DNA from 2 places in the Carnobacterium antarcticum genome. Region 1 is predicted to be linked to the other one. Evidence: a T-box and tRNA genes for the amino acid it is inferred to sense, from the RefSeq annotation. Region 1 holds a T-box; the other holds one or more tRNA genes.
The links. A T-box is a leader RNA that pairs with one kind of tRNA and senses whether it is charged. The one in region 1 lies ahead of ileS (isoleucine--tRNA ligase), so its partner is inferred to be a tRNA-Ile.
Positions count from the first base shown of each region.

Region 1 (4,390 bases):
CAGCTTCATGAGAAGATCCAGAGTCAAACCAAACATCCATAATATCCGTTTCTTTTGTGAAACTATTATTCGGACTTGAAGGATGAACAAAGCCTTTTGGCAATAAATCTTTTGCTTCACGCTCAAACCAAATATTAGAGCCGTATTCGCCAAACAACTTCGCTACATGATCGATTGTTTCTGGAGTAATGATTGGTTCCCCGTTTTCACCATAAAAAATCGGCAATGGTACACCCCAAGCGCGTTGACGAGAAATAACCCAATCGCCACGGTCTCTTACCATATTGTATAGACGCTGCATTCCCCATTTTTGAACCCACTCTACGCCTTCAACTGCGTTTAAAATGTCTTCACGGACTTTGTCGATAGACGCAAACCATTGAGGAGTTGCTCGGAAGATAACCGGTTTTTTTGTGCGCCAGTCATGCGGATAACTATGCATAAAGAAGCTCAAACTTAATAATGCGCCTTTTTCTTCTAGCATATCCGTGATAATCTTATTGCCTTTATCATAAAAAACGCCTTCCAGACCTGGTGCTTCATCAGTGAAACAGCCTCGGTCATCAATTGGCGATAAAACACCCAATTTATATTTTTGACCGATAATATAGTCATCGTCACCATGCCCAGGGGCTGTATGAACTAAACCAGTACCTGCGTCAAGAGTGACATGATCGCCTAAAATGACTAATGACGTCCGGTCGTATAATGGATGCTGAGCCGTCATGAATTCCATATCTTTTCCTTTTAATTCGCTGATGACTTCAACTTGTTTCCAACCAATTTCTTCTGCAACAGTTTCAACTAACTCTTTTGCTAAAACATATTTTTTGCCATCTGCTACGACCACAGCGTATTCGTATTCTGGGTGAACTGCGATTCCTAAGTTAGATGGAATTGTCCAAGGCGTTGTAGTCCAGATGACTAGAGAAGTAGCTTCGTCGATCAAACCTTTGCCATCAACTATTTTAAAAGCAACATAAATACTAGGTGATTTTACATCTTTGTATTCAATTTCCGCTTCGGCTAAAGCTGACTCACTAGACGGTGACCAATAAATAGGTTTCAGCCCTTTGTAAATATAGCCTTTTTCGGCCATTTTTCCAAAAACACGGATTTGAGCTTCTTCATAATCTGGTGTCAAAGTAACATAAGGATGGTCCCATTCCCCTGCAACTCCTAAACGTTTAAAGTCTTCACGTTGTTTGTTGATTTGTTCCCATGCATATTGTTCACATAGTTTACGAAACTCTGCGACAGACATTTCTTTACGTTTAACTCCTTTATTCGTTAACGCTTGTTCAATTGGCAGTCCATGTGTATCCCACCCAGGAACATACGGAGAACGGAATCCTGACATGGATTTATAACGAATAATAATATCTTTACTGATTTTGTTTAAAGCATGTCCAATATGGATGTTCCCATTAGCGTATGGAGGGCCATCGTGGAGAATAAATGTAGGCTTAGTTTCATTTAATTTTTGACGTTGCTCATAAACGTCTGCTTCTGCCCAATCTTTTTGCCATTCCATTTCGCGTACAGGTAAGTTTCCACGCATTGGAAAAGAAGTTTTTCCCAACTGCAATGTCTCTTTCATTTTCATTAGTTCATTCCTCCATCTTTAATCTGGTGCTTATTTTATTAGCGTACTGCTTTGGCCTTTAAATTGCAAATTCATTGTACAAAAAAAAGACTCCACCCCTCAAAGGGACGAAATCTCGTGGTACCACCCAAGTTCAGAAAACAAAACGTTTTCTCTCAAGTAATTGTTAACGGAAATCAACCGGCTGATTTTACTAATACATTCAAATCAACACTCCTGGGGGATCTGACACTAAAAAGGGCCTGTTAGACTTTCACCATCTTCTAACTCGCTAAAAAGGTTTTTTAATGCTTTCTGTCCCATTCATCGTTTTATGCTTTTGGCAATTCAATTGCAGGCAACGTGCCTTCTGTTTGTTCTTCTTGTTCTTCAGATTCTGCTTCTTTTGCCGAAGTACCTTCATCCGTTGTTTCAGTAGATACGTCAGTTTCTGTCTTTTCCTCTTTAAGATCTTCGTCATCAACTTCTGTTGCTTGGATATCAGAAAGCATTTCTTTCAATGTTGGGAGTTCTAATGCTTCTTCTTGTGAAGGTTTCAGAATATCTTCCCATTCTTCATTCTTGACCATTTCCAATTGTGATTCGATCATCAACTGTAACCGTTGTTTAAAGACTCTGCTTTGTCTTCTCAACTCATCTGTTTCAGTCGTGATTTTTTTCGCTTTGGCAACAGCTTCATCTAATAAACGATCTGCGTTCTTTTCTGCTTCTAAACTAATCAATTCTGCTTCTTTAGCAGCATTCTCTTTCAAGCGATCTGCAGCATCTTGAGCTACAATGATCGATTTGTTTAATGCATCTTGTAAATTATTGTAATGAGTCACTTTTTCTTCAGAAAATTTTAAATTCTTTTCCAATTCGCGGTTTTCTTTCAATACCATTTCATAATCTTTAATGATTTGGTCTAAATAATCATTTACTTCATCTTGGTCATATCCACGCATCTTGACTGGGAACTCTTTGTTATGTATATCTAAGGGAGTTAACACCATCTAAGACACCTCCATCATCTGAATTGATTGTACTCTTAAGCTTTTAATTAAACGATTTACTATTAGAATACCTAAACAAGGCTATTTATGCAAGACCCCAAATTGTATCCGCCATTTATCCTTTTTAGTTTTTCCTTCGATTTCTTGGATTTGAAGCCTTCCAAAGCCACGTACAGAAACAATATCTAGTAATCCTAATTCAAAATCAGGCCGCGTTATTTCTGCCCAATTTAATTTTATTTTACCTGACTCAACCATTTGTTTAGCACGTTGTCTAGAGATATTAAACAATGTAGCAATAACTGTGTCTAGCCGCATAGAAGAAACCGTTTCTTGTACTACAGTCCAGCTGTCGATCGGCAGCAGCATATCTAAATAGGTTTTCTCTTCAATACGCACTGAAACATTGCCTATTTTGTCCACTTGATTTAATACGAAACTCTTCATGCTGTCTTCAACAAAAAATTGCCACTTTTCGCCATCGGAAATAATGTCGCCAAAATACTCTCTTTTTAGTCCGGTCGAAAGTAATGTCCCTAAAACTTTTCCATGTGACATTTTTGCAAACTTAAGTGGATAGCGTATTTCACACAAGGTAATATCAAATTCATCTTGTTTGGGAATGTAATATTCAGGACAAATGTACACTCTAACACGTTCGGCAGCTTCATAGCCGCCGAATGTATAGAGTTTTATCTCGCTTCTTTTTCCAACAATCGTTTCCACTATATAAGCTTGTCTTGGATCCAAGAAATTGGTCAGATAAGGAGCATATTGATCTTCACATGCTCTTATCCAGCCAGTAACTTGATCAATAAAAGGTCGTTCTTCTTTTCTAAAATGTTGGTAGACATTCTCTAACATCAGGAACCCTCCTAGGTCAGAAGCCGAAAAATAATCTTAAAACGATTTGGTAAAGAGAAAACAATCCTCTTTGTGCTAGATTCAATACAAGAATAGCAACAATCCCTGAGATACTGATCATTCCAATTGGTGGAATGATGCGTCTAAAAAAGCCTAAGTAAGGCTCGCAAATTCGGGTTAAAAGCTGTCCGAATTTAGATTGATAGGCTCCCGGCATCCAAGACATCAATATATAAATAATGATGATTGTTGAATACACTTGGATTAGTTTTGATAAAATCATATACAATCCAGAAATAATAGTAATCACGTTTAGGCTAATCCTCTTTTCTAATATAAATCTTTGTCTCTCATGATATCCGTTAAAGCTCCATCGATAGCAACATTATGTGGAGTACATAAGAAAATCTCATCTCCGATTCGTTGGATATCGCCATCAAGAGCATAAACCGTTCCAGTTAAAAAGTCGACGATTCTTTTAGCTTGATTTTCATCCATCCGAACAAAGTTTAACACAACGGATTGGTTGTTTAATAAGACATCCGCTATTTCTTGAACTTCTGAGTAAACTCTCGGCTCAAAAATAGTGATCTTAGCTTGTTGTGGGGTAGGCTGTTGGCTAATGGACACCACTTTATTGCTTTTTGCTTGTTCGCGTCTTGTATTGATAATTGGAGTCGCTGATGTTTCAGTCTGTCGTTGTTTATTGAGTTTAGAAGCAATAGGAGTATCAACTTCTTTCGTTGACTCCATTTCATCATAATTTGTTTCGTCTTCTTCATCCAATCCAAAAAAACGATTAAAATTATTCATCATTCCCATTTTAACTCCTCCTCATTATGCAAGTTTTGATACCAAAATTACATTCTAGTCTTTGAATAAAGAAGTCCCTACTCTAATGTAAGTTGCTCCTTCTTCTACAGCAATC
Region 1 covers NZ_CP010796.1:131,469-135,858, reverse strand. Annotated here, with positions in the region: gene ileS (isoleucine--tRNA ligase) at 1-1,606, opposite strand, end outside; T-box leader at 1,707-1,922, opposite strand; gene NY10_RS00780 (DivIVA domain-containing protein) at 1,918-2,598, opposite strand; gene NY10_RS00775 (YlmH family RNA-binding protein) at 2,680-3,462, opposite strand; gene NY10_RS00770 (YggT family protein) at 3,479-3,745, opposite strand; gene NY10_RS00765 (cell division protein SepF) at 3,793-4,284, opposite strand; gene NY10_RS00760 (YggS family pyridoxal phosphate-dependent enzyme) at 4,330-4,390, opposite strand, start outside.

Region 2 (4,390 bases), 370 kb from region 1:
CCACACGTAGCGGCTTATCGTTTTCATCGTATTCAACCGTTACTTGCGATTTCGCATCAGGTCTTAAATAAGAAAGAGTTCCTTCTTTTCTAACGCTTGCCAAACGTTTGACTAAACGATGGCTTAACGAAATTGGTAAAGGCATCAGTTCAGGTGTTTCATCGATAGCAAATCCAAACATCAAACCTTGGTCTCCTGCTCCGATTTGGTCTAATTCGTCTTCATCAAGTGACTTGTATTCAACTGAATCATCTACGCCTTGAGCAATATCCGGCGATTGTTCGTCAATTGCGACAATAACGGCACATGTATCAGCATCGAAACCAAATTTTGCACGCGTGTATCCAATCCCGCGAATCGTTTCCCGAGCAACTTTTTGGATATCAACATAAGTTGAGGTTGATATTTCTCCAACAACTAAAACTAACCCCGTTGTTACGGTCGTTTCACAAGCTACACGTGCATCTGGATCCTTTGCAATGATTGCATCTAGAATAGCATCGCTAATTTGATCAGCGATTTTATCTGGATGACCTTCTGATACTGATTCAGAAGTAAATAATCTTCTTTCTGTCATTCTATTGTTCCCCCTTTATCTTTTCGGTTACAAGGCTTCTCCACTCTTTTCATCAAGTGAATCCTTTCGGGACTCCATTTGCAAACCTTATATATTTTAACATACTTCCATGTAATTAGGTGAACAATATTTTAGAACTTTAAGATAGTTAGCAATCAGCAGGAGTTTAATCTTCATTAGCTTTTTTTAAGTTTCTTTTTATGCTGTTCCTTCGATTGATTTTTGGTAAGATAGAAGGGCACAACACGTGAAAGGAGATTTTCCAGTGGCAAATTTTACTTATCAACGTTTTCAAGCTTTCTTTAATCACTCACTTTTTATTATTTTCGCTACACCTTTAACCTATCTATTCGTCGGAACCCTGTATGCTGCTCAGATAACCAGAGTTCATTTCCTTCCTTTCTTTCTTCTTTACTGTTTCATTTTATTAAATCAGTTTTTAGAAAAATTCCTTGAAAGGTGGATAAAAAAAACAAGCAGACATTCGACCATCTTCTTACTTATCTTCGAACTGTTAAATTTAAGCTTGGTTGTTTACTTTACCTTTTCTTTGCATTATTTAATTGGGATGCTTTTATTATTTTACTCCTTGCTTGTCCATGGACAATTTTACTTAATCAAAATAGGACTAGCGTGGTTTTCTATCGCTATGCAAGCTGTCTTTAAAGGGGCCATCATGACTTATATCAGTTTTTCCATTCAAGTGTTGTTTATTCCGAACACACTTTTCTTGTGGAGTATTCCTTTAGTACTGTTGGCTTTATTTGTAGAACTAGGCAAGTATCAAACGTCTTTAAAACCATTAGTTTCTGTTACGACTAATGAACTCTTCACTGACCGGACGACTTATCTTGCGTTGAACAGTGTGCTTGTTCTTCTCTACTTCAGCAGTTTTCTAATGTTGTGGCCTTCTTTTTCATACTTTACTTGTTTGCTCCTTTTAAGTATGCCGGCTGCATGGACAGCTATACAATCTTATGATCCAACTAAAGCTGTTAAAAAGAATACGAATACACTCAAACAGTTATCCCTCTATTCCTTACTGTATTTGTTTTTATTTGCCTGTATTATCAGCACGCGCTTTTTCATTCACTAAATGGACGAATAAAGACCCCGTTTTAGTTACGCGGGGTCTTTATTTTTTCTTCTAACAGTACAAATTACAAATACAAAAAAACTCCTCAACCTTATTGAAAGGCTAGGAGTTATAGTATATTCAGATGACCCGTACGGGATTCGAACCCGTGATACCGCCGTGAAAGGGCGGTGTCTTAACCACTTGACCAACGGGCCTTATGTACAAAAACGTAATTTTTTATTTAATGGGCCTAAATGGACTCGAACCATCGACCTCACGCTTATCAGGCGTGCGCTCTAACCAGCTGAGCTATAGGCCCATAAAAAAAAAGCGGGTGACGAGAATCGAACTCGCATCAACAGCTTGGAAGGCTGTGGTTTTACCACTAAACTACACCCGCATAAATAATGGCCCGGGACAGAATCGAACTGCCGACACCTTGAGCTTCAATCAAGTGCTCTACCAACTGAGCTACCGGGCCATAGTATTCAATTAACGGTCTCGACGGGAATCGAACCCGCGATCTTCTGCGTGACAGGCAGACATGTTAACCCCTACACCACGAGACCTTTTTTTGCATTGTACTATTTATTTATCATATGCGTTCTATGATAATAATTGCGGGGACAGGATTTGAACCTGTGACCTTCGGGTTATGAGCCCGACGAGCTGCCAACTGCTCCACCCCGCGATAATAAGAATAAAAAATGAAGATAAGGAGGATAAGAGATTCGAACTCTTGCGTGCTTTTACACACCTGACGGTTTTCAAGACCGTTCCCTTCAGCCAGACTTGGGTAATCCTCCATAATTCCAACTGTTATAACAACTTACTGCATTCAATTATAAGCAATTCATTGCTATGACCCGTACGGGATTCGAACCCGTGATACCGCCGTGAAAGGGCGGTGTCTTAACCACTTGACCAACGGGCCTTGTTTCAAATATTAAAAACGGAGAAGGAGGGATTCGAACCCTCGCGCCGCGTTAGCGACCTACACCCTTAGCAGGGGCGCCTCTTGAGCCTCTTGAGTACTTCCCCAAATCCAATAACTAAAATATATATTTCAATGGGCCTAAATGGACTCGAACCATCGACCTCACGCTTATCAGGCGTGCGCTCTAACCAGCTGAGCTATAGGCCCATAAAAAAAGCGGGTGACGAGAATCGAACTCGCATCAACAGCTTGGAAGGCTGTGGTTTTACCACTAAACTACACCCGCAAAAACGGTCTCGACGGGAATCGAACCCGCGATCTTCTGCGTGACAGGCAGACATGTTAACCCCTACACCACGAGACCTTTTTTTGCATTGTACTATTTATTTATCATATGCGTTCTATGATAATAATTGCGGGGACAGGATTTGAACCTGTGACCTTCGGGTTATGAGCCCGACGAGCTGCCAACTGCTCCACCCCGCGATAATAAGAATAAAAAATGAAGATAAGGAGGATAAGAGATTCGAACTCTTGCGTGCTTTTACACACCTGACGGTTTTCAAGACCGTTCCCTTCAGCCAGACTTGGGTAATCCTCCGTTATAATGTATACAAGGTAATCAATCATAAAAGATACGACTAATGGACCTTGCAGGACTCGAACCTGCGACCGGACGGTTATGAGCCGTCTGCTCTAACCAACTGAGCTAAAGGTCCAAGCTCTTTCAATTGTAATAGCGGCGAAGGGGATCGAACCCCCGACCTCCCGGGTATGAACCGGACGCTCTAGCCAGCTGAGCTACACCGCCAAAATATCTAATAATTAAAAACTTAAAAGTGGAGCCTAGCGGGATCGAACCGCTGACCTCCTGCGTGCAAGGCAGGCGCTCTCCCAGCTGAGCTAAGGCCCCAACATTTTAAATCGGGAAGACAGGATTCGAACCTGCGACCCCTTGGTCCCAAACCAAGTGCTCTACCAAGCTGAGCTACTTCCCGTATGTTGAAATCTGGTATTTCCATTCTTGATTATGTAAAATGGAATGCACCCAAGAGGAGTCGAACCTCTAACCGCCTGATTCGTAGTCAGGTACTCTATCCAATTGAGCTATGGGTGCTGAATAATGGTGCCGAGGGCCGGAATCGAACCGGCACGGTGATCACTCACCGCAGGATTTTAAGTCCTGTGCGTCTACCTGTTCCGCCACCCCGGCATTTAGAACAAGCAATGATTTTTTCAAATCTTGCTTACTAGTTGGTCTAGTAAGCGGAAGACGGGGTTCGAACCCGCGACCTCCACCTTGGCAAGGTGGCGTTCTACCACTGAACTACTTCCGCAAATGGTGCCGGCTAAAGGAGTTGAACCCTCGACCCTCTGATTACAAATCAGATGCTCTACCAACTGAGCTAAGCCGGCTAATACAGTAAAAAGAATAAATGGTGCGGGTGAAGGGACTTGAACCCCCACGTCTCTCGACGCTAGATCCTAAATCTAGTGCGTCTGCCAATTCCGCCACACCCGCTAAGCGTAGCATAACTATCCATCATAGATGTTTAGTTATGAGTCATGCAGGATTCGAACCTGCGACCCTCTGATTAAAAGTCAGATGCTCTACCAACTGAGCTAATGACTCATGGTGGAGGTTAACGGGATCGAACCGCTGACCCTCTGCTTGTAAGGCAGATGCTCTCCCAGCTGAGCTAAACCTCCATGGGATAAATTAAATTTAATGAATCAATGCGCGGCAGCGTCCTACTCTCACAAAGGGAAACCCTTCACTACCATCGGCGCTAAGAAG
Region 2 covers NZ_CP010796.1:2,369,265-2,373,654, reverse strand. Annotated here, with positions in the region: gene metK (methionine adenosyltransferase) at 1-577, opposite strand, end outside; SMK box riboswitch at 575-666, opposite strand; gene NY10_RS11320 (hypothetical protein) at 843-1,673, shown strand; tRNA gene NY10_RS11315 (tRNA-Glu) at 1,799-1,870, opposite strand; tRNA gene NY10_RS11310 (tRNA-Ile) at 1,901-1,974, opposite strand; tRNA gene NY10_RS11305 (tRNA-Gly) at 1,985-2,055, opposite strand; tRNA gene NY10_RS11300 (tRNA-Phe) at 2,064-2,136, opposite strand; tRNA gene NY10_RS11295 (tRNA-Asp) at 2,152-2,224, opposite strand; tRNA gene NY10_RS11290 (tRNA-Met) at 2,274-2,346, opposite strand; tRNA gene NY10_RS11285 (tRNA-Ser) at 2,372-2,461, opposite strand; tRNA gene NY10_RS11280 (tRNA-Glu) at 2,518-2,589, opposite strand; tRNA gene NY10_RS11275 (tRNA-Ser) at 2,609-2,696, opposite strand; tRNA gene NY10_RS11270 (tRNA-Ile) at 2,726-2,799, opposite strand; tRNA gene NY10_RS11265 (tRNA-Gly) at 2,808-2,878, opposite strand; tRNA gene NY10_RS11260 (tRNA-Asp) at 2,884-2,956, opposite strand; tRNA gene NY10_RS11255 (tRNA-Met) at 3,006-3,078, opposite strand; tRNA gene NY10_RS11250 (tRNA-Ser) at 3,104-3,193, opposite strand; tRNA gene NY10_RS11245 (tRNA-Ile) at 3,238-3,311, opposite strand; tRNA gene NY10_RS11240 (tRNA-Met) at 3,330-3,403, opposite strand; tRNA gene NY10_RS11235 (tRNA-Ala) at 3,433-3,505, opposite strand; tRNA gene NY10_RS11230 (tRNA-Pro) at 3,517-3,590, opposite strand; tRNA gene NY10_RS11225 (tRNA-Arg) at 3,636-3,709, opposite strand; tRNA gene NY10_RS11220 (tRNA-Leu) at 3,717-3,805, opposite strand; tRNA gene NY10_RS11215 (tRNA-Gly) at 3,858-3,929, opposite strand; tRNA gene NY10_RS11210 (tRNA-Thr) at 3,933-4,008, opposite strand; tRNA gene NY10_RS11205 (tRNA-Leu) at 4,030-4,114, opposite strand; tRNA gene NY10_RS11200 (tRNA-Lys) at 4,153-4,225, opposite strand; tRNA gene NY10_RS11195 (tRNA-Val) at 4,227-4,302, opposite strand; rRNA gene rrf (5S ribosomal RNA) at 4,332-4,390, opposite strand, start outside.
Region 2: it encodes a tRNA-Ile, which carries the amino acid that the T-box ahead of ileS (isoleucine--tRNA ligase) is inferred to sense. The anticodon was not compared.